Regions from separate parts of the Desulfobacter hydrogenophilus genome, predicted to be linked through region 2. Evidence: riboswitches for the same ligand, from Rfam matches in the RefSeq annotation. Region 2 holds a riboswitch; each other region holds the start of a gene.

Region 1 (5,873 bases), 840 kb from region 2:
TGACCGGGGCAATGGCCGAAACAATACCGGTGTGGGTAGTGGCATTAAGACCGAGTACAAAGCCGATGGGAAATCCGGTAAATGCCACTTGGTGACCTTCTTTAAGGGTACCTTCCGCCGCCATGGGCAAGGGAGCCAATTTGCCTGCCATTTCCAGTATGGCCAGGTCGTGAAACGGGTCTTCAGCGACCAGAACGGCCTTGACCCCTTTCCCCGGCAGATTCTTGTGAAATATGCGCAGATGGAACATGCGTTTCTTTTCTTTAATGCCCTGGACCACATGGTGGTTGGTGACGATTCTGCTGCCGTCCCCGATGGCAAAACCGGTACCCCGGAACTGGATCATGGGGATATCCTTGAAAGAATAGGTGCCCACGGATACGGTGGAGGCTTTTATTTTTGACACCAGATCGGCCATGTAAGCATCCCGAGCCTGCGACAAAACGTGCTGCTGGGCAGATACAGGGGAAACGAAAAAAGCAAAAATGATCGTAATTACACTAAAATAAACTCTCATGGCATTTACTTACCGGTTAATGCCTCAATTGTCCATCGTTTCCGCGGCCCTTAGTCATGAAGCACGCCGGGTTGACTGAGAATAAATTCACTCATGTAATTGGCGACGGTGGTCACCTTGTGGCTGAACAGCGGCGCCTGATCACAATCGGTGGTAAAATCACCGACAATACAGCAGGTGCCGATTCTGCGCGAGCCTATGCCGGCCAGATCGAATCCGGCAATGCCGTTGGCTGAAACCACCTGTTTTTTGTCAGCCAAGGTTTCAATGAGCATTTTTTTATCCACTTGGCGATCAAAGCCCTCAACGATCAAGTCGCAATCAAAGAACAGGTCAGCACAATTTTGCCTGTCAATACGCTGGACCTGCCCCTCAAGGTTCACCTCGGGGTTAATGCGGCTTAAATTGATATTAAGTGCATCAACCTTGAACAGGCCGATCTGGTCGACAAAATAAAACTGACGGTTGAGGTTACCGGACTCTACCCGATCAAAATCGACCAGTTTAAGTTGCATCACGCCACTTCGCACCAGGTTAAGGGCCACGTTGGAGCCAATACCGCCAACCCCGGCAATACCGATTTTCATCAGATGCAATCCCAGTCTTTGTAAATCGGCTGGTAACCCTGGGCGAGAATCGCATCGGCTACCTGGGCCACACTGCGGGCATCGGTAATCTCGAATTGCGGCGTCTGACCGTCCGGTATCTCGGTGTAGCCACCAACACCGGTACTTGATCCCGCAGAGTAACGCGTAGCACCCAAGGGGAGAATACGATCGCGAAAGGTGGCGTTTTCACGGGTGGAGACGGTCAGTCCCAAACGCGGCAGAAAAATACGCAGCGCGGTCATGAACTGAACAAAGGTTTTGTCATTCACCAGGTAGTCGGGTTGAAAATCGCCTTCCGCCTCGTTAAATCGGGGCAGGGAGATGGCAACCTCGGTATTGATATACTTGTTTTCAAGGTAGCTGGCATGCAACCCGGTAAAAAACATTTCCCGCCGCGGCTCGGAAAGACCAAGCAGAGCCCCAAGATTAACGACCCTCATGCCGCCCTTGGCAGCCCGTTCAGGCCCGTTGAGCCGCCAGTGATAATCCATTTTTTTGCCGGCCAGATGAACCCGTTTATAAACGCCTTCGTCATAGGTTTCCTGGAACATGGTCATGGAATCGACACCTGCCTCATAGAGTTGCCGGTACTCCTCAATCTCAAGCGGGTAGACCTCAATCGCCACGGATGCAAAATGTTTCTTGAGCAGTCGCGACGCATCCACCAGGTACGACATGGGGGTCATGTGCTGGGCTTCACCGGTGAGAAAGAGCACATGCTGCATCCCGGTTTTGGCAATGGCCTTGGCCTCAATCTCAATCTCTTCCAGGCTGAGCTTTCGGCGAAGGATGGAATTTTTGTGATTAAATCCACAGTAAGCACAACCGTTGTTACAATAGTTGGAGATGTACAGCGGAATAAACATTTGGATCGTGCGGCCAAAATACTGCACGGTCAACTGGTGGGCTTTTCGGGCCATGGCCTCAAGATGTCCGGCAGCCCGAGGGCTCAGCAGAGTCAAAAGATCCATAGGATCGGGTTTTTCCTTGGCCATACTGAGGATGATGTCCTCATCATTCACCTGGTCAAAAAATTTAGGAACATTAAAATCACGGTACTGCTCAACTACCTTGTAGAATGACATAATTCGATCCTCATTTTATGAAAGTCGCAATAAGCTATTAAATTTCTTTCATGTTTTGTTGTGGGTTGAGCCTCTATGTCATAAAATTAAGATGATTCCAATTAGAACCATGAAGCGCATGGAGGACATGAAGATTAATTTTCCGGTATATATTCTTCATGCGCTTCATGTCCTTCATGGTAAAACAAACGACACATACTTAAACTTATGACATTGAGTTGAACATAGGTGTTGATAGACCAGGTCAACTCATGGCTGTTCTTCGTCAAGAAATCCGGTGAGCGGAGAAGAGGCGCGGGCAAAGGTGGACGCCTCGGCCATTTCCGCCAGGTAGGCCGCCCGCCCGGCTTTGACCGCCAGATCAAAGGCGCGTCCCATGGCTTCGGGATCCCGGGCCGTGGCAATGGCGGTATTCACCAGCACCGCATCTGCACCCATTTCCATTGCCGCCGCAGCCTGGGAAGGTTTACCGATTCCCGCATCCACAACGATGGGCACACAGGCATTCTCAATTAACATGGCAATCAGCGGTTTGGTCTCCAGTCCCCGGTTGGTTCCGATGGGCGAGCCCAGGGGCATCACCGCTGCGGCTCCTGCGTTTTCCAGACGTTTGGCCAGGGGCAGATCGGGCAAAACATAGGGCAGCACCTGAAACCCTTCTTTGGCCAGAATTTCCGTCGCTTTCAAGGTCTCCCAGTTATCCGGCATCAGGTATTTCATATCGGTGATAACTTCGATTTTAATAAAATCACCACAACCGGCTTCCCGGGCAATACGGGCAACGCGAACGGCCTGTTCTGCGTTGCGGGCGCCGGATGTATTGGGCAGCAGGGTCACATTTTTGGGGATGTATTCGAGAATATTTTCAGACTGCTCCGAGACGTCGACACGGCGCAGGGCGACCGTGATCATCTGTGAACCACTGGCCGCAAGCATCTTGGGAATTTGTCCATGGTTGCCAAATTTCCCGGTACCGGTCAGTAACCGGTTACTGAATTCTTTCCCACCTAATAAAAGTAAATCGTCGTTCATAATCAGCCTCCTCCGACAAAACTGAGCATCTCCAGGCGATCTTTGTCCTGGAGTTCAGTTGTCGGCCAAAATTCCTGTTTGATGATTTGCTGGTTAAGTTCGATAACCAGCGCCCCTGCATCGAGTTTTTTCCAGGCAATCAACTGTGCCAAAGTACAGGACTCTATGCATTCCTGTTTTCCGTTGACAAAAATATTCATAGGCAAAAATCCTTAAAAAAAAAGCCGTTTACCCCTCAAAGGAAGGGCAAACGGCTATAAAAATACCTAAATCCGGATTTTTCCAGGTTTATTGCTGTCTTGTCCGCTCTTCCCTTCGCCAGTATTATCCGGATCAGGTTCAATGGGTATAATCTCAGACGCTGTGCGCCACCCCAAACGATGAATTATGCTATATAGAGAATAAAAAGGTTTGTCAACCCGGAGTTAAATTTCAACAGTTCCCTTAAAAACGGTCTGGGCAGGCCCGGTCTTAAAAATATGACCAGAGGATTCATCCCATAAAATATCCAGATCTCCACCGTCCAGATGGACACGCACCTGTCGCCCTACCCATCCCGTCAGATGAGCGGCCGTAACGGCAGCACAGGCCCCGGTACCGCAGGCAAGGGTTACCCCGGCCCCGCGTTCCCACACCCGCATTTTTATTTGGCTGTCAGAGATGACTTCAATGAACTCCACATTGGTTTTTTCAGGAAAACGGGGGTGATTTTCCACCATGGGACCAACAACTTCAATGTCCACCAGTGACAAATCATTCACAAAGATCACCGCATGGGGGTTCCCCATGGAGACACAGGAAACGGACATTGTGCCCTGCCCTGTTTCAATGGGCACCCCAAGGGCCATCTTTCCATCATAGACAAAAGGGATCTGTTCAGGAATAAGCCGTGGCACCCCCATATCCACGCATACGGAGACCACCTGTGCATCTTGCTTTTTTTCAATGCGGGGCACCACAGTTCCGGCCAGGGTTTGAACCTTTATTTCATCTTTGACAAGAATATTGTTCTCGTACAGATATTTGGCAAAACAGCGCATGCCGTTGCCGCACATCTCCGGTTGAGACCCGTCTGAATTGATAATAACAAACCGTATATCATGGGTATCAGAATGCCGGGCCAGAATAATGCCATCGGCACCGATGCCAAACCTCCGATGACACAGGTGCACGGCCAGATCCGAATAATCAATGTGCCCGGCAATGGTTTTGTCCCGGTCATCCAGCATAATGAAATCATTGCCGAGACCATGCATTTTCCAAAAATCTATATGCATTGTCTATCCTCTCTCTTGTTAGGCTTGGGATCAGATTAAAATCGTCCAAATATGACTTAGGATTTTAAGTCGTATTCAAGGCGCGTTACTGGGAGCATATTCGAAATATGTGTTCAGTGACGCAACGCAGAAGACGGCTTAAAAGGAAAGTCATATGGATGGTTTTATTTTGATTGCGAGCCTTAATTACTGCACTCGGGAAAGTGTATCCATAATCTTCCCACCAAGCGCCTCGACCTGCCAGTTTCGTATACCCGGAATCTGCAACAGATCGTCCGGGCTTGACGGCTTGTCCGCTGCCACCGCAGCGATCATATTGTTATTGATCAAAAATCCAGGCTCCATGGCCAGGGTTTGGGAAGCAGTCTCACGCATTTTTTTTAATGCATCAATGCGGCCAAGGACCTGGGAGTTTTTTCGGGGCATCCGGGTTCTAGGATAAGAGGGCAATTCCCGGTGGGGTAAGGCAAGGGCTGTTTGAATGGCGTTGACGCACAATTGCCCGTACATACCAGCCTGCTTAGGGCTTAGCGCTCGATGTTTCAAAACAGCCTCAACACTGGTCGGCCTGCGCTGAACCATGGTCATGATGGACTGGTTGGACATAATTTTAAAGGGTGGCAAATCCTTTTTCTCCGCCTGGGAAATCCGGACTTCCAGCAGATGCTCAAGCACAGCAAGGCTTCGGTTGTCAAGCTTACCGGCCCCCTTGAACTTTTTAAACAAGGGCCTTAAATGGTTATTTTCGTATTTCACCCTGGCCTGCAAATCAAACTCCTCTTCGGCCCAGGCCAAACGCCCGATCTTTTCAAGGCGATCCTTTAAAAGGTCATGCAGTTCCACAAGCGTCGCCACATCCCCCACACTGTAGGCAATCATATCATCTTTCAAAGGCCGTTTGGACCAATCCACCTTCTGGTACTTTTTATCCACATCTATATTAAAATAAGATTTCAAAAGTGCGCCCAGACCCCGGGCCTTAATATTTAAAAAACGGCAGGCGATCTCGGTGTCAAATAGGTTTTCAATTTCAACGGACAACTCCCGGTCAAGGCTTCTGACATCAAAGTCTGACCCATGGAACACCTTGATAATTTCTGGATTTGCAAGGATTTGAGAAAAGGGTGAGAAATCATTGATCAGAAAAGGATCCACCAGCCAGGCCTGGTCTGGGCCTGCAATCTGGATCAGGCATATCTTTTCTGAAAAACAGTGCATGGAATCGGCCTCCAGATCCACGCCGATTATCTCACAGGGTTCAAGTTTCAGGCATACTTGTGCCAAGTCTTTGTCCGTTGTTACAAACTGATAAACCACCTTAGTTTTCCCTTGATTGTTTAAAACACTTCTTTTA
Region 2 (5,873 bases):
TATTCTGCGGTCAGGGCAAAGGCTTTTGTTTCTATCTCTTTATCCACGTCGGGCAGGGCCTCAAAGTAGAGGGACAGGGCTTTGTCTGGATCCTTTTTAATGTCGGCCAGGGCCTTGTGAACAGCTATGACAAATCCGTGAACCGCAGCTTTTTTCGTTTCCAGGGTGGCGTCACCTGCCGCGAAAATCAGCTCTTCGTACTCCGGAATGCCGTATTTTTCCAGTTCAAAAAAACGGGCGGTAACTCCTTGCTGCTGCATGGTTACGGTTTCGTAGGTTTTAAAGGGTCCCATAACGGCGGCGACCTGTTTTGATGCCAGAGCGGGCAGGATGGTGAATCCCACATTCACCGGGGTGTAGTCCGTAATCCCGTTGATGTCGGCAAAGCCTTTGAGCAGCATGTCCATTAGTCCGGGCACGGTGTAACCGATTTTTTTGCCGGACAGATCCGCAGGGTTTTTTATGGACTCATCCAAAAACATCAGTGTTGTCAAGGGTTTGACCACAAGGGGAGCCACGGCTTTAACCTTGAGCCCTGCATCTGCCGCCATAATGGTCTGGGGCTGGTAGGACACGGCCAGATCCACCTTGCCTGCTGCGGCAAGTTTCAGCGCATCCGAGGTCTCTGACGGGACGATAATTTCAACTTCCAGGCCCTGGGCTGCAAAATAACCGGATTTTTGGGCAACATAAACAGGTAAATGGTCCACGTTTGGAAACCAGTCCAGCATGAGCACAAGTTTTTGCGCCGAGGCGGTGCTGCAAAGCATGAAAAAGGTCATTAGTGTCAGAACAACATGTCGTTTCATTGTTTATCCTCTCTTTTTATGAATTAATTATTTTTCCATGTTACCATTCGTTTTTCAGCAAAACTGACCAATGCCCACAGCCCAATCCCCATGCCCGAAAGCCAGAGAATGCAGGCAAATACCAGATCCGTATTCAGTCGGGCATTGGACTGGATCATCAGATAGCCAAGCCCTTTCTGGGCCCCCACCCATTCGCCGATGACCGCGCCGATGGTAGCCACGGTAACGCCCACCTTAAGCCCTGCGAAAAACTGAGGTAACGCCCAGGGCCAGTACAGCAGGCGCAGCTTCATCCAGAATCCTGCCCCCATAAGGGTAAACAGTTTGCGGAAATCAGGGTCGCAGCTTTTAAGGCCGGATAACAGGCTTACGGTAATGGGGAAAAAAATGATCACCCAGGCCATGAAAACCTTGGACCATATGCCGTATCCCAGCCAGATCACAAGCAGCGGGGCCAGGGCAAAGACCGGCACGGCCTGGGATGCCACCAGAAACGGGGAAAGGCCTTTTTCAATGCCGGGCCGGGCAAACATGAATATGGCCAAAGGAATGGATGTTCCCAAGGCCAACGTAATGCCCAGTACGATTTCCAGGGCCGTGGCCAAGGCGTGGGGCCAGATCAGGGGCGCTTTTATCACCGCACAAAGGCCGATGGCCGATGGTGGGGGCAGAATAAAAGCCGGGGTGTGCATGATTTGTACAAGGACCTCCCATAAAACCAGTATGCCCAGGGTGAGGGCGGCCGGAAAAAGCGTATCTGACCATTTCATCCCTGGATTTTCTCCTTTTCGGTCAACAACCGGGAGAGAATCCGGGCCTTGGTCTCCATGAATTCGGGCTGGGTGAACTCCCTTGGTTTGGATGCCTTGGGCTGGAATCGTTCGAGGATGGTCATGGGGGTAGGGCCTACAAGTATGATTTCATCTGCCAGGACCAGGGCCTCTTCAATGTCATGGGTGATCATGAGAACGGTCTTGCCGAATTCCTTTTGCAGCATGAGCAGCAGATTTTGCAGTTCCCGGCGGGTAATGGCGTCCAGGGCGGACAGGGGTTCGTCCAACAAGACCAGATCCCGGTCAAACATCAGGGTGCGGGCCAGGGCGCATCGCTGGCGCATACCGCCTGATACCTGGTAGGGATAATGAGCCCCAAATCCTGTAAGCCCAATTCTTTCGAAGATCCGGGCAAGTGTTTGTTTTGCCTGTTTCATATCTCTTAGCGTGCGGGGCCTTGCCTGCACCGGCAAAAGACTGTTTTCTTCCAGCGTCAGCCAAGGCAGCAGCATGTCTTTTTGCTGCATATAGGCGGCAAGGCTGCCAAGATGGGCAATGGCGTTGCCCTGCCACACAATCCGGCCCTGGTCAGGACAGACTATACCGGTCAAGCAGTCAAAAAGGGTGGACTTCCCGCACCCGGACGGGCCAACCAGTACTGTAAACCGCCCATGGGGAAGGTTCAGGTCAAAATTTTCAAAAATGGTCTGCAAACCAAATGACTTGGCCAGACCCAGGACCTCAAGCATAGGCTATGTATAGTTTTGTTTTCAATAAGTGTCTAAACAGACACCCGTGTTTGGGCGGAAAGTTTCCCAGCTGCAAGGTGCAGAAAAATTTGTAACCGGAACAACCTCATGGTTGTGAGAATTACAGATTTTTTTGCAACGCCGCAGATGGGTGACTTTACGTTCAAACACCTGTTAGGCAACGCCGCAGGGGGATGGGGGGAAGGAAAAAAAGCTTTCCTTCGCCGGTATGATCCGGATCAGGTTCCAAGGGTCAAAACAGGGGTTATCTGTTTTTTCTCAGCCGAATGCCTTTGGCTCCCCCAGCCTTCCATTGACTATGCAGTTAAAAATTACAGTAGCACTGGGTTTATACCGTGTCAAACCATGAAACTAACAAAAACAGGGCAATCTCCTGTATTTTGTCTGTAGTTTAATGTCAATTTCAAATGGATCATACGGATTCTAAAATAGAATCTTTTTTTTAAACAGTAAGGTTTTACCCCCTATCTATTGTGGTGGGTCTAAAATCATGAGCCTAAGTATTTATCGACTAATAATAGGCTGGGTTTTTAAATTCGGCATTGATGGTATTTTGTTGATGACATAGTCCTCAGTGAAAATTTTTAAATACCCTCCACAATGCTTATGTTATTGAATGCTAAATTCTAAATCGGCTCGGGTGTCCAATGATAGACATAGTCCACACTCTAACGGAAAAATCAGGAACACGGCTTTTTGTAGTCAGCATAGTAGCCGTTGGATCTGCAAAAACCCAATAAAATCGGTTGGATAACCTGCAATCGATTCTATTAATGCCAGCCGAACCGCCTTGATACCTGATTCATATGCCGCCGGGTGGTGTGGGAGGGCTCCTTAATTATGGTAGTTTTGTCCCGATTATACATATTTTTCAGTTTTTCCCGCCAATACCTTAGCAATATATTCACTAATTTGAGTCCCAATCGTATCTTCAAGCCATCCGTATTGACCATTTGGGTTAATTTCCAAAAATACATATTCACCATCATGGCGACGTATTAAATCAATAGCACCGAACTCTAGACCAAGCCCTTTAACTAATGCCAGACATTTTTCTCTTATATTGCGTGGAAGTTTATGTAGTTTATGGGGGACGTCCTGAATATTTGCTTTGCGCCAATCTATCTTAGCCCTTGAGCAATCTTGCGAATGAATTTCAACAGCGAAGACTTTATCATGGACTACTGTTACTCTTAATTCGTAATCCTTTTTTATATACTCCTGAAACAAACAAGGCGTATTTCTCACCGCACCAAATACCTTAGGATCTATCCCACTTAAAAAGGTGGCATAGATTTCACCATGTACTCGTGGCTCTTCCCAAGGCCCTTCACGTGTATAAAGAATACCATCAGAAAGTGTCTTATATATAATATTTCCATTAAAACGTTCTGCAAATTCTATTGCTTGTTTAGGTTCGTTTGTAATTAAAGTCTCTGGAATCAAAAAACCGAGGGATATTGCCATCCTTAATTGGAGAGGCTTATTACTTGATATTCGTAAATTATGAATTGAACTTATCCAGAAAGCATGATCAAGACTATTATACAAACCATAAAGTGATTGTCGACATTCATTAAGGGCATACTCCCTTTCATAATCTTTCAAATCGTTTGGAAGCTGAGGCAGGGCTGGTTTTCGGTACCAAACAGACTTTATTTTACTTGGGTCAATAATGTTACCATTTTCTAATACCCATTGATCACAATCAGGACTAATAGAGGAAAGGTGTGTACTCTGAGTTATTTTAAGTGGATATTCTGCTGGGCTAAATATTTGATGATTTATACCCCATTTATTTAAAAAATGGGTTACCCAATAGACTTGGAGGTCGGAAATATCACTAATTATTAATATCGTCATATAGTCATCCAACTTAGGTCTTTCTTGGTACATATATTGTTATGCAGCATTTTGCCTGAATATTGTACTTCAACTTTGGTATGCTTCAGAACAAAATTCTGCATACGAAGCTATTATTAAACCAAGCAAAATGCATACCTGAAAAAACCAAAGTTGGAGTACTATAATTTAAAATAAAATATTTAATGAAAAATTGATAAGCTATAGTGACATAATTAAACATCACTATAGCATCACTCTTCAGTGAAATTTTTACAACTTAGTTTCTCTAATCGCAATCAGCCCCGGCAGCATCACTTCTAGACCATGGGTCATACCGAGTTTCTCTATAAGATTGTCTCCATGTATCGCATCTTCCAGCTATAGATTCCCAGGTGGGGATATGCCCAATAGCTTTTGTCTGAATGAGTTCGTCAACTAACTTTTGCAACTCATCACGGGACATTTTATCAATTTGTGAAAGATCAATGCCTCCACCAGGAGGCGAAGCAACGGCCGAAGCGAATATAAAAGATTTAGAAACTTCTTGACCCAAGCTAATTTGCTTGAACTGCTTCTCATAAACCTCTGCATTTATACTGAGTTCATAGCTTCGTACTTTCTTGCCCTCACTCGTGTATCCTTCAACAGTCCCTTCACTTATTACGTCCGATTTTTTGAAATACAACAAACGGTCGGTTGCCAATCGAATTTCACTATCACCTGCTTTATAACCGCAATAGATTATCCCACAAAAAGGATAGTCATCGCTCATTTCCAGAATCGGCCCAAGTGACTTATCATGTGCTTTTTCGATAGGTACACCGTAAACGAAGATTGAAGTACTGGTCTCCATTTAGTTCTCCTTTCATTATCGTCGATTTATAAAAAGGTCGGGCGAATACCCTTCCAAAAAATACAATACAAACCATACAAACTTATAGTACATAACAAGTTGCTTTGTGGTTTCCGTTTATCTTTTGTATTCAACTATATTAACGGGATAACATCTGAAAATGAAAAGTAAGAATAAACAGATCAGTATAACTATTTGAAACAAAATATGGATAAATCTCACTATCATTGTTTGAAAAGATTTGCAAGGTCTTTTTTCTTTAATTTGCCACATAACATAGTTAACTAAGCACGGTATAAAAGCGGACTGCCAATGATTTTAGAAAGGTGAGAAATGGCAGAAGTAGTCAACGCCTTTATTCACAATGTTCTCGGCGACATATAATAGACAGATTGTGGAGTCGACTTTTCCTCAAAATGAGGCACTTTTTGATTAGAAAATATCATCAAATGTAATCGGTCTGATTTATAAATTTATCACCGGAATCTGCTATATGAAGAAAAGGGGCTTGTAATCTCAACCAAAATCAATTTAATCTCCAATTAAATTGAGTTATCTCATATTTTTCTAATAATTATCTGCGATGTTAATCCCCTATCGTTATTGTATAAATGTTTTTTATAACAGCCAAGGGCTGACCTGATTCTTCACCAAGGTTTAGCCCACAACGAAAGTTGAAAGATCTGTGTAGGTTACACAGACTTTCATATAAAAAAATAGGGGATAAAGTTACTATGCCAAAAAAAAATATACTTTTTGTTTGTGAAATGAATACTTGTCGTAGTCAGATGGCTGAGGGGTGGGCTCATAATCTCCATCCTGA
Region 3 (5,873 bases), 990 kb from region 2:
AAACCCAGGACAGCCTTATCACCAATTTTGAAAGTGCCCGAACCCCGGCACAGTTTGCACAGATGTACCAGGCTGACCAGCTTTTCGGCGGCCATGTCATTGCCCTTGGCCCTGGAAATACCCAGTCCGCTCTTGAAGCCTTGCAAGCCTTCCCCGGCGGTCTTCAGATGGGTGGTGGTATTCATCCTGAAAATGCACACACCTTTCTGGATGCAGGCGCATCCCATGTCATCGTGACGTCTTATGTGTTTTCCAAAGGCCGCATGGACATGGACAAGCTCAATACCCTGGTGAATGCCGTGGGCAAAAAACGCCTGGTTCTGGATCTAAGCTGCCGTAAAAGGGACGGACAATTCTGGATTGTAACGGACCGCTGGCAAAATTTCACAGAAATGGCCGTAACCCCCGCCACCATCGGACATCTGTCCGCATTCTGTGACGAATTTCTCATTCACGGTGTGGATGTGGAAGGCAAAATGCAGGGTATCCAGGAAGAACTGGTGACACTACTGGGGGAGCACAGCCCCATCCCAGCCACCTATGCCGGCGGCGCAGGCCATTTTTCAGACCTGGACCGGGTAAAAGACCTTGGCCAGGGCCGTGTGGACCTGACCATCGGTTCAGCCCTGGACATATTTGGCGGCACCATCCCTTACCAAGAGGTCGTGGCGTGGCACAAGACTCAAAAATAGCCATCCAAACAGAGAAGATCTATATAGTACCTGAATGGGAATTCGTGTTTGGGCGAAAAGTTGCCCAGATGCAAGGCGCAAGCAAAGCTGAAACCGGAGCGTACTATAGTACGTGAAGCCCGATTTAATGATTTGGCAGCTTTGTGCAGCAACGCCGCAGGTGGTGGGTGACTTTTCGTTCAAACACTAAATAAATGATTTTATCCTGGCCTCTAAAGCCTCCTTGGGCAAAGCCCCTGTGACCTGATCCACCAGACTGCCGTTTTTCACGAAAAGCATGGTGGGAATGCTTTGAATGCGGTATTTTGAGCCGGTTCCAGGATTTTCATCCACATTGACCTTGGCAATTTTAAGCCGCCCCCGGTACGTTTTTGCCAGGCCATCCAGAATGGGGCCCACAGCCCGGCAGGGACCACACCAGGGGGCCCAGCAGTCCACCAGCACCGGCAGGGATGACTGCATGACCTCCTGATCAAAATTGGCATCCGTAACATTCACGGGGGTATCAAAAATTTCAAATCGCAACATTGTTCCGCACTTGCCGCACTTGGGGCTTTCCGAAATCTTGTTTTCAGGCACCCGGTTTTTTGCCCCACACTTCGTACACCGAATAATCAATTGGTTCTCACCCATGTTTTTTATCCCTCTTTCTTAATGGTGAAATAAAATACTCAATGCGACTATAAGGACCGATGTCCTCAGTGCCCGCAATGGCAATAGCTTGAAAGCCCCAAAATTTTAGCCGGGGCACTGATGGTCACCCCGAAAAAGATGGCAGGTTTACCGCTGCTCAAAAAATGGGTAATGGTGCCGTTCACAATGGTTGACCCGGTGGCAAATATCATGTCACACCAGTCAAGGGCTTCCTCGAAATTTTCCCCGGATTCTATACGCACCCCAAACTTTTCGGAGCCCACGTTGTCCGGGTCAAGGTCCAGGACCCGCACCGTATTCTGTTTGGCAAGATATTCCAGAAATCTGGGTTGAAGCCCGACCAGAAGAATCTTTTTCCCTGAAAACTGCGGTTGTTCAATCAGATTGTTGGCACACTCCACCGGTTCCTTGTCCTTGCAATGTATTGTTTTTTCACAAAGATCCAAGGCTCTGTAAACCGCATTGAGCCCTGCAATGAAAATTGCTCGGTCACTGGTTTTTGTGTGGTCCAATTCAAGCAGACCATCCACGGACAAAGAGATATCCGTGTACTCGTCCGTAAAGGACTGACCCACAGCCCCGTTAAACGTTGCCGCCATCATCACCTCTTTACCTTTGACAATGGGGTAGTCATCATGCTCCGGGGTGCCGATGGCCTCTTCTACGGACAAAGGTTTACACTTGATGTCAATTCTTTTGTTTGCCAGGTCGTGGCGGACAATTTCTGATTTTAAGGCGTCTTTTAGTTGAATGTAAATGTCGTTGATATTCATTTTATTTCCTTCTATTCGTTCAGGCCGAAGAGCAAACAGTTTCTATGTGTTGGGCGTGTCTTTTAGTTTTCCGGCCCGTCAAAAAAACCTAACGGCCTACTATACTGCCTTAAACTCATCTTGAAAACAAGCAAATGACCTGGCACTGACGGCATGTTTCCTAAAACAAGCAGATGGACTCTTTTGACCATACGCCTTTACCGCTTATGGCTGTTCCAGGTCTTAACCAGATTTGCTGCTTGAAGCCCTGGGTCATCTGCCTCAGATATCGCAGATACAACGAAAAAACCGGCAACGCCGGTCCGGGCAAGCGACGGTATGTCGGCAAGTTTGACGCCGCCGCCAACCACGACGGGAAGCGAACTGAGTTGGGCAAGTGTTGTAATATCCTCAATACTTCTTGTAATTCTTTTTCCGTCCACATCAAGCCCGCTGTCCGGTTTGGTCTGGGTTTCATGCAAAGGACCTGCGCCAAAATAATCAATAAGGCTGACATCGGCATTTTTTATATACTCAAACAATTCATGGGTCCTGGCGGATAAGCCGACAATGGCATCAGGGCCTAGATATTCCCGGCAAACGTCCACGGGTATATCCGATTGGCCCACATGGATGCCGTCAACGCTTATACCTTGTTTTTTGGCCGCCAGCACCACGTCAAGGCGGTCATTCACCAACAGGGTCACAACGTCGGATTTACCGGTTTGCGCGATGGCTTCGGACGCCTGGCCGGTTAATTCAATCAATTCCCTGGCAGACGCTGTTTTGGATCGGACCTGCACGCATGTAATGCCGGCCTCCACCGCATCCCGGATAATGAACGCCACAGGACGCCCTTTGGTATTCTCCGGGCCCACCACAAAATAGGCTGAAATATCCAGTTTACTTCTCATGCGTATTTGTCCCTTTCAAAATACCATTAACTTTATCCACTTTGGCTGTCATCATGTCCGTAAATCCAGGCCGGACATCGGCTTTCAAAACAACGCCCGTACGGATGCCTTTTTCGGCAAGCACAAAGGTTGCGTCCTTTACAACCTTCATCACATCATCCCATGGGCCTTCTATCTCTGTGAACATGGAATTGGTTCGATTTTTAAGACCGGATTCCCTTATGATTTTTATAACTTGTGCAACCTCTCCGCTAAGCTCGTCCCCTGTCCCGCAAGGTGATATGGCAACTGAAACCAATGTATTCATCTATTAAATCTCCTCAATGTCAAATGGGTTTTCTGCAATGTCCCTGGGTTTTGCTTTATACAATTCGTCCAAAAAATGAACCTGAAAACTTGCCGGTGCATCTGTTTTTTCAGCGGCGCGAGAACCGGCCAGATTATAAACAGCCGTGCCGGTCAATGCTGCGATAAACGCAGGGGCCGCAGTGGCATAAACAGCCATGACGCCGCCCAAAGAGCAGCCTGATCCGGTAATTTTTTCCATAAAGTGTGAGCCGCCATGACAGAGGGCTACAACAGAACCATTGGTAACCAAATCCTGCTTGCCCGACACGGCCACAGCCCCACCGGTCCATCGGGCCAGGGCCACGGCCCCATCCTTGGCTGCGCTGACCGTATCCTGGGAATCCACCCCCCGGACATTGGATGTTTTTGTGCCGCCATCCAGCCCCCATAACCCGGCCAGGGCAATAATTTCAGAGGCATTCCCACGGATGATACTGGGTTTACAGGATTTAAATGCCAGCAACAACCGGGTGCGAAGCTCACCGATGCCAATGGCCACAGGATCCAGGACCCATGGTTTTGCGCTGTTATGAAGCGTTTCTGCCATGCCGGGTAAGGTCTTTTCATAGACAGGCTCTATGGTGCCCATATTTATGTAAGCGGCACCACCGGCCTGGGACAAAAATTGGGCTTCATCGGGCATATAGACCATGGCTGCCGAACCGCCCACGGCAAGCTGGGCATTGGCGACAAAGTTGATGGTCACCGTGTTGGTGACGGATCCTGCCATGGGATTGGTTTGCTGTACGGTTTCAACGGCATGAATTATTTCGGCTTGAATATCTTTTTTAAGACTCATTTATAATTACTCCTTCCGCTGGTATTATCCAGATCAAGTTCAATGGTATAATCTCAGCCCTGCGGTCAAGGCCGCATTCAGTCCGTTACCCACAGACAGGCACCCATTTATATTTCTGCCTTTTTAACTTTTTTTTGCCTTTATTGTCATCTCTTTTTCCAGGGCAATTCCATGTAAACATATCCTGGAAATAAAAATAAGGGTTCTCTCCAATATAATTGATTCTTGGATGTTGAGCGCATGATATATATCCCTGCCGGGACCATATTTCAGGTTCTTGATAATCTTTTTATCCTTTGTTATACTTTTTTTGAAAATAAAAAAAGTTCCTTTCCTTGAAGGATGTATGTTGTTACGGCTCTATCAAGTTTTCATTATATTCTTCAAGCATACAGTTAAACATTCGTTTCCGAAAAAAAACGTTGGCAACTTCTTGATCTCAATTTTTTATGAAGGAGGAAAGATGAGTGACGCTGTAGAAATATACAAGCCCCAACATAAAGTACGTGTCATCACAGCAACGTCCCTTTTCGACGGCCATGACGTGTCTATAAACATGTTTCGAAGGCTGCTTCAAAGCACCGGTGCTGAGGTGATCCATTTGGGCCACAACCGTTCCGTAAAGGAAATTGTGGACGCAGCCATTGAAGAAGATGCCCAGGGCATAGCCGTTTCCAGTTATCAGGGAGGGCATATCGAATTTTTCAAATATATCGTAGATCTTTTGAAAGAGCAAAATGCCTCTGACATTAAGGTTTTCGGCGGCGGCGGAGGCGTTATTGTGCCCGATGAGATTCAGGCGCTTCATGATTACGGCGTAGCCAGGATATATTCTCCTGAAGACGGCACACGGATGGGACTGCAGGGAATTATCAACCATATGGTAAAGACGATTGATTTTTCCACGGTAGAGGATGATGCCGTTGATTTTAAATTGTTGTCTTGTGAAAACAAACGTCTGGTGGGCAAGGCGATTACCGCAATGGAACAAGCCAAGGCTTCCGGCAACGGCCATTTGGACCATTTCAGGGCCCAACTATTGAAAAAAACAGGAAACAGAACTGTGCCGGTCATGGGCATCACCGGAACCGGTGGGGCGGGGAAATCTTCGCTGATTGACGAACTGATTATTCGCATGATCAATGATGTAAAAGATATGAAGATCGCTGTTATCAGTTCGGACGTATCCAGAAGAAAAACCGGCGGTGCCCTTTTGGGGGATCGCATTCGAATGAACGCCATCGGAAATGATCGTGTCTACATGCGCTCCCTGGCGACGCGAAAAGCCCACTCGGAAATCCCGGAGGCACTGGGAGACGTCATTTCTGTGGTCAAGGCCGCCGGATTTGATTTTATCATCGCCGAAACCGCCGGCATAGGTCAGGGGGATTCCCAAATTACCGACCAGGTGGATTGCGCCATGTATGTTATGACGGCCGAATTCGGGGCGGCAAGCCAGTTGGAAAAAATAGATATGCTGGATTACGCGGATCTGATTGTGGTCAACAAATTCGAAAAAAGAGGAGGAGAGGACGCTGTCAGGGATGTTCGCAAGCAGGTGCAAAGAAACCGGAATGCATGGGACATGCAGTCGGAAGATATGCCGGTATTCGGCACCATTGCCTCCAAATTCAACGATGACGGTGTAACCGCCCTTTATCAAGCCCTGCTGCAGACTATTTTTGAAAAAACCGGGGTTAAATTTGAAAGTCGG
Region 4 (5,873 bases), 850 kb from region 2:
AGGCAGGCCTGTTATCGTATCGGGCATGGCCCCCAAGGGGATGTCCTGTGGGTAAAAAAACTTTGTACGCCTGGTCAGGGGGGGGCAGCACAACATATCGCTGTCCACCTTTCAACGGCAGCAGGCTCTTGCCCTGAAACAATCCACGTTTTGCCCCGCCCCTATAAAGCCCGTGACCCTTGGCCCCACGGGCCCGCCCCCGAAAAGAATGCAACATTTAAGTGTAACTCAATAAGTTGTTCAATTACTTTCTTGGTTTGTTGCGGGCCCAGAATATTCCGTCACAATAATACGCTTTAAACGGTCATATCTCGAGAATAATCTTACCGATATGCGTTGCGCTTTCCATAAGCCGATGGGCCTCTGCAGCCTGCTCCAGGGGAAATGTTTTGTGGACAGCCGGTTTAATTTTTCCCGCTTCAATCAGCGGCCATACCTTTTCTCTGAGCTGTGCCGCAATTTCAGATTTGGAGGCATCCGTACGGCTGCGCAAGGTGGAGCCCGTGTAAAGTAGACGTTTCAGCATGATGGGCATCAGATTGATCTCGACTTTGGAGCCCTTGTTAAATGCAATCTGAATGATGCGTGCATCCGGCGCCGCCGCCTTGATATTACGTGCAATGTAATCTCCTCCGACAATATCGAGAATGACATTGGCGCCCTTCACTTCATTTCTAACAATTTCAACAAAATCTTCCGTGTTGTAGTCAATAACCCGATCGGCGCCGAAACTTTTACAGGCTTCACATCGTTCTGCAGGGCTGTCAGTGGCATAAACCTTTGAGCCGAAAGCTTTTGCAAGCATGATGGCCGTTGAGCCGATACCGCCGGAGCCGCCGTGGACAAGAAAGGTTTCCCCTTCTTTGAGTCCGGCCCCCATGAATACATTGCTCCAAACCGTGAAGAACGTCTCGGGAATTCCCGCGGCTTCCACCAAACTCAAGCCTTTTGGAATTGGCAGGCAATGGGGCGCCAAAACGGCACAATACTCGGCATAACCGCCGCCGTTGGTCAGGGCACAGACTTGGTCTCCCACAGACCAATCGTTGACATCGCTGCCGGCAGCAACAATGGTTCCTGCGATCTCCAGACCCAGAAGGTCCGATGCGCCCTTTGGCGGCGGATAAAGCCCTTTACGTTGAACCATATCGGGCCCGTTTATACCGGTGGCCGCCACCTTGATCAGCACCTCTTCCGGTTTTAGCTGGGGCAGAGGTCTGCTTCCCACAGAAAGGGCCTCGGGACCGCCCGGTTCGATAATTTCAATCACTTTCATCTGTTCCGGTAATGTGGATGTCATCGCTGATTTCCTCCATCGTAAATGATTTTGAATTTACGTCCATTAAATATCGTCAGGGTTTTTGTAAAAGTTACTGAGATTAAAATTCTCCCGTTCACGTTATAATTTAACTTAAGTGTCAGGTCAAATCATAAAAAGGTGAGCAGGTCAACTCGTCGTAGAGTTTATCCAGGGCAACGCTTTGGACGAGTCTTTTAATAGGGCGGAAATTTTGTATATAGTCTTTGTCCTGATCCATCAGGATGATTCCAATATTTTTAAAGGAGGGCATCTGATCAAATTGTCGCAGAATAGACCGTCAAGAGATCAGGGACGATCACAATCGGCTAAAGGTTGTTGCAATTACTTTTTCATAGCTTCTTCAAAGAAATCGAGTTCATATTGTGTTGATAGCGTGAAGGCTTTCAACATTTCCTGATAAAGCTCTTCATCTGCCTCTGATGCTAACCGTTCTACAATATCAATAAATCTTTGCGTGTAGTGCTCGTATTCTTCACTGTGATAGGTGTCGATCCACATCTGGTATTCGTTGTCAGCTTCCGCAATGGTCAAGATGTGATTACCAACACTGTTATATACCCAGAAACAAGGTAAAAGTGCCGCAGCAGCAAGAGCAAATACGGAATTTTCACTGTGATTGAGCAGAAAGGAGGTGTATTTCTCGATTGCAGGAGACTTTTTTTCAGCTTCCTCAATATCAAAATATTTCAGGAACTCATTATGAAGGGCTTTTTCAATGTCCAGCCCATCTTTGGCTAACATTTGAAAGAATTGCTTTTCAGATTTGTTGGGCGCTTTTTCGGCGACCAGGTCCAAAGCCAGATTATCATCCTTGATATAAAGGATATCCTGCGACAGGAAATGTGCAAAATTATTTTTATCTAACGTGCCTTTCGCCAGTTGTACAACAAAGGGATGAGTAATTGTATCCTCATAAATAGAAGCTATCGCATCCCACATTTTTTGGGTGTATTTTCCTGCCGCTTTCATATTCTTCATCACCCCTGATTCTTCTATTTTTATTTTTTAAAGGCACAAATGGCAACATAATCACCGCAGTCAAACCCCGGAATGGGTTGTTCTTCCATATTGTTTGAATATAGCGGATGTTTAGTGAGCGTTTGTGCATAATCAAGGTCTTGAAAACCTGCTGTTTTAAGCATCTCGACTTTCTCAGTAGTTGTACGCCAGTTGGCAACCTTTACAAATTCAATTGGATACGGGTCCCTTGGGTGAACTCCTTCCAACAAAGGATGTTCCCAAGTTTCGAGACTTTTTGCCAGGTTATACATGGTTGCGTATGAACTTTCCTTAGGCACATCAATAACCACGATTTTACCTCCTTTTCTCAAAGCAGTATAGGCTTTGTGAAACACGGACTGCAGGTCATTGATATAGCTTGGTGTGCCGTTGAATAGGATTGTATCGTATTGTTCTTCGCCCAGATCGGCGTCTTCCGCTGTGGTTACATCAACAATTATCCCGCGTTTACGGGCAATCTCAGCCATTCCGTCTGATGGTTCGAGACCGTACTGAATGGGAATTTTAAAATCTCTTTTCAGGATTGATTCAAAAAGACCACTTCCGCACCCTACAGAAAAGGTATCACCCGCATCTTTCATAAAATAAGCGACCAGGTTCACCTCTGAATTTAACAGATTAATATTGTCAAAAAACCACGCATCATATGCTTCTGCAAATTCGTCAAAACTTCTTTTTTTATCCATACTGACCTCCGAAAAGAAACCGTTATTATCAACCCGGTGCAGACAATGTATTTTTATAGGGAGGCACAACTTGAAGAGGTATGATCCGCTTCCCTACGTCGGTATTACCCGCATCAGGTTCCAAGGGTCAGGAAAATTTTTCCTTCTCAGCTTTTGCATGCTCCCCCAGCTAAATTTTGTTGTGTATTTATGCTCTGTAACCAGCAGATTGTCAATAGCCCTTTCAATCCTGTTGGCTCAAGCTGCTGTCTTTTGCATCAGTTGATCATCAGTGGTTTTACATGTTCTAAGTGTATGATCATTCATTCGGAATCGGCAAGGATTAACATCACCCTTTTGACGATCATCCCCCAAAGAGGCTGCCTATGGCTTTTTTATCCGTGACAATGGAAATGCGAATACTTTACCGGTAGCATTTTGCGCAGATAAGCTATAAACCGGGATTTGAATGTTTCCCTATAGGTTAACGATGGTTTGGTTAAGCCGATGGAAGATACCAAGGCTTGAGCTTTAACAAGAGTATCGAACGCCTTTTGAATAAAGCCTATCGGCCAACAATCATAGACAAAGTCAACACGGTTTGATTTCTAAAATTATCCTCCAAAATTTCCAGTAATCCAAACGATTTTTTTGCCCATTTCTCTTCCTGAATTTCATGGATCGGATAATTGTTCAGAACTTCGGCATGACCTCACAATGCTTTTATCATTCATGACTTTTTTCAAGTCTACAGCCACCATAAGAAGAACATATATTGTTGGTTTTTAACTTTCTGCTTTTTTAACTGTTTTTTTATTTATCATTAGGATTATTGAATTAAGTGAACCGGGCTTGTTAGTTTGACTTTTTTGCCGGAGTTATTCTTCCTGCCGAATAAAGGCTTTGCTCCGGACAAGGAGCCAGAGGCTTCCGCAGACACCGCCCACGACAATCTGCATAAGGCCTATGCCTGGAATCAGGTGTGCAGGGACAAGAGAAATAAGAAACATGCCAAGGCTCCCCATGAACATGCTTGTAAAGTTTATCAAAGATGCGGCAGAGCCCGTGTCTTTGTCCTGTTGTGACAACAGCAGACTTGCCGTAGGCGGCCGCATCATATTTATGGCAATGGTGGCTGTGAGCATGGTCAGAGCGAACAGGACAGGAGAAAGGCTGCCGGCCGCATCAATTATAATGCCGCAGATGACTATAACCCCAAATCCGCCTGTAATGACGGTGCCCGGACGAATCCGTTGTGACAGCCGGATATACAGCAAAGGGCCTGCCAGTGCACCAAGGGCGTTAAAGGCGAAATATAAACTGTACAGGTTTTCACCCATGCCAAAGCCTTCGATATATATAAATGAGGAGGCCCCGATAAAGGCCATCAACGGCAGGGGAACCAGGGAAAAAATTCCCAGAGGAACTGAGAATCCCGGATTTTTCAATACAATAGCAAGCCGGCCAAGGGATTGTAAAAGGGAGCCCGCATACCTTTGTTCAAGGGTCTCGTCCAGGAACAGTGAAAGGCAGAGCGCAAGGCTCCCCACACCGGTCAAAGACCAGAAAATGGCCTTCCAGGACATGAAGGTTATGAGCCATGCGCCCAGCACCGGGGCCACAACAGGGGCGGCCACCACCATGGCCATGACCACAGCCAGGACCGACTCCCGTTGGCGGCCGGTATACATATCCTTGACCATGGCAGTGACAACCGCCTCTGCAGCCCCACCGCCAAAGGCCTGAACCACTCTGGCCAGAATAAGCTGGATCACGTTCAGGGAGAGGGCACATCCAATACTGCCAAGCAAGTACAGGCCAAGGCCTGTCAGAAGAACGGGTTTTCTGCCGTATTTCTCGCTGACAGGACCCCAGATCAGGATACCGGCGGCAAAAAAGACCAAGAACAGGCTCAGGCTCAGGTTAACCGGGCCTTGGGTTGTCTGCATCGCAGACATCACACGGGGAAGGGCCGGCAGATAAAGGTCTGTGGACAAGGGAGGAAACGCACTGAGCAGGGCCAGCATGGCAAGGAGACTGCGGTCACCAAAAAATGACTGTTTCTTCATAACTTAAGCGGGCCAGGTGCCAAAGGGCTGTTTTTCAAATTTCATTGAACCGTCACTGCCCTTGTAGATGTTGATCCATGCATTCCAGTTTTGGGTATCTGTCTGGGGGTAATCCAGACGATAGTGACTGCAGCGGCTCTCTTTGCGCATGAGGGATGCCTTGAGCTTCATTTCAGCGCTGATGATCATGTTGGCGGTTTCAAACGCCAGCCGCAATTCGTGTAAATTGGCAGCTTTAAGCATTGGTATGTGATGATCTCTCAATTCTTCAACATAGGCCAATGCCGCGTTAAGGAGCCTTTCTTTTTTTATGTATATGATGAAATTGGGAATCATGATGCCCTGCAAGGTCTGGGTCACCCATGCGGGGCTGTAACCGGATTCTTTTTTTAACGGTGCAAGTATCTGGGCCTGTACTTCATTCATTTTGGATTTTGAAATTTCCGGCATTTTGACACCCTGGCAATATTCAGCAGCCGCCTTTCCTGCAACACCACCTTGTACCGCAGAACCGGCCAATGAGGAGCCGATCTGGGTATAGATTGCCCCGGCCATATAGGAACCCAATGCATCACCGGCAGCGTATAGCCCTGGGATGGTTGATTCACATTTTTCATTGATGGGTGTCAGTCCTTCGGATTTATGGATGGCCATTCCGGCTGAGGAACCGCCCACACTTGTTCCTCCCATTCCCGGAGGGGCTCCACCCTCTTTGGGCGGGCCGCCAGGCCCGGGCCGTTTTCCGTCTTTGGGCCCTCTTTCGCCTCCTGGATGGCCGTTTCGTTTAAATTCATCGGG

Evidence for each region. Region 2 has a riboswitch for thiamine pyrophosphate ahead of EYB58_RS20205 (ABC transporter ATP-binding protein). Riboswitches for the same ligand answer to the same signal wherever they lie in the genome.
Region 1: it holds a riboswitch for thiamine pyrophosphate, as region 2 does, so the genes downstream of both, thiS (sulfur carrier protein ThiS) here and EYB58_RS20205 (ABC transporter ATP-binding protein) in region 2, are expected to answer to the same signal.
Region 3: it holds a riboswitch for thiamine pyrophosphate, as region 2 does, so the genes downstream of both, thiM (hydroxyethylthiazole kinase) here and EYB58_RS20205 (ABC transporter ATP-binding protein) in region 2, are expected to answer to the same signal.
Region 4: it holds a riboswitch for thiamine pyrophosphate, as region 2 does, so the genes downstream of both, EYB58_RS16530 (class I SAM-dependent DNA methyltransferase) here and EYB58_RS20205 (ABC transporter ATP-binding protein) in region 2, are expected to answer to the same signal.

The regions. Positions count from the first base shown of each region.
Region 1 covers NZ_CP036313.1:282,382-288,254, forward strand. The annotation lists gene EYB58_RS01340 (S1 family peptidase) at 1-418, opposite strand, end outside; gene thiF (sulfur carrier protein ThiS adenylyltransferase ThiF) at 568-1,104, opposite strand; gene thiH (2-iminoacetate synthase ThiH) at 1,104-2,210, opposite strand; gene EYB58_RS01355 (thiazole synthase) at 2,460-3,242, opposite strand; gene thiS (sulfur carrier protein ThiS) at 3,245-3,442, opposite strand; TPP riboswitch at 3,534-3,628, opposite strand; gene dapF (diaminopimelate epimerase) at 3,668-4,519, opposite strand; gene EYB58_RS01370 (ribonuclease D) at 4,706-5,836, opposite strand.
Region 2 covers NZ_CP036313.1:4,544,487-4,550,359, reverse strand. The annotation lists gene EYB58_RS20215 (ABC transporter substrate-binding protein) at 1-809, opposite strand, end outside; gene EYB58_RS20210 (ABC transporter permease) at 833-1,579, opposite strand; gene EYB58_RS20205 (ABC transporter ATP-binding protein) at 1,576-2,331, opposite strand; TPP riboswitch at 2,531-2,645, opposite strand; gene EYB58_RS20200 (MvdC/MvdD family ATP grasp protein) at 3,211-4,215, opposite strand; gene EYB58_RS20195 (hypothetical protein) at 4,484-5,050, opposite strand; gene EYB58_RS20190 (arsenate reductase ArsC) at 5,785-5,873, shown strand, end outside.
Region 3 covers NZ_CP036313.1:426,200-432,072, forward strand. The annotation lists gene hisA (phosphoribosylformimino-5-aminoimidazole carboxamide ribotide isomerase) at 1-692, shown strand, start outside; gene trxC (thioredoxin TrxC) at 879-1,325, opposite strand; gene EYB58_RS01925 (Rossmann-like domain-containing protein) at 1,391-2,119, opposite strand; gene EYB58_RS01930 (thiamine phosphate synthase) at 2,317-3,012, opposite strand; gene EYB58_RS01935 (MTH1187 family thiamine-binding protein) at 3,002-3,319, opposite strand; gene thiM (hydroxyethylthiazole kinase) at 3,323-4,159, opposite strand; TPP riboswitch at 4,152-4,276, opposite strand; gene icmF (fused isobutyryl-CoA mutase/GTPase IcmF) at 4,623-5,873, shown strand, end outside.
Region 4 covers NZ_CP036313.1:3,699,479-3,705,351, forward strand. The annotation lists gene EYB58_RS16520 (NAD(P)H-quinone oxidoreductase) at 305-1,300, opposite strand; gene EYB58_RS16525 (TenA family protein) at 1,643-2,290, opposite strand; gene EYB58_RS16530 (class I SAM-dependent DNA methyltransferase) at 2,320-3,027, opposite strand; TPP riboswitch at 3,101-3,204, opposite strand; gene EYB58_RS16535 (Bcr/CflA family efflux MFS transporter) at 3,885-5,075, opposite strand; gene EYB58_RS16540 (FAD-dependent oxidoreductase) at 5,079-5,873, opposite strand, start outside.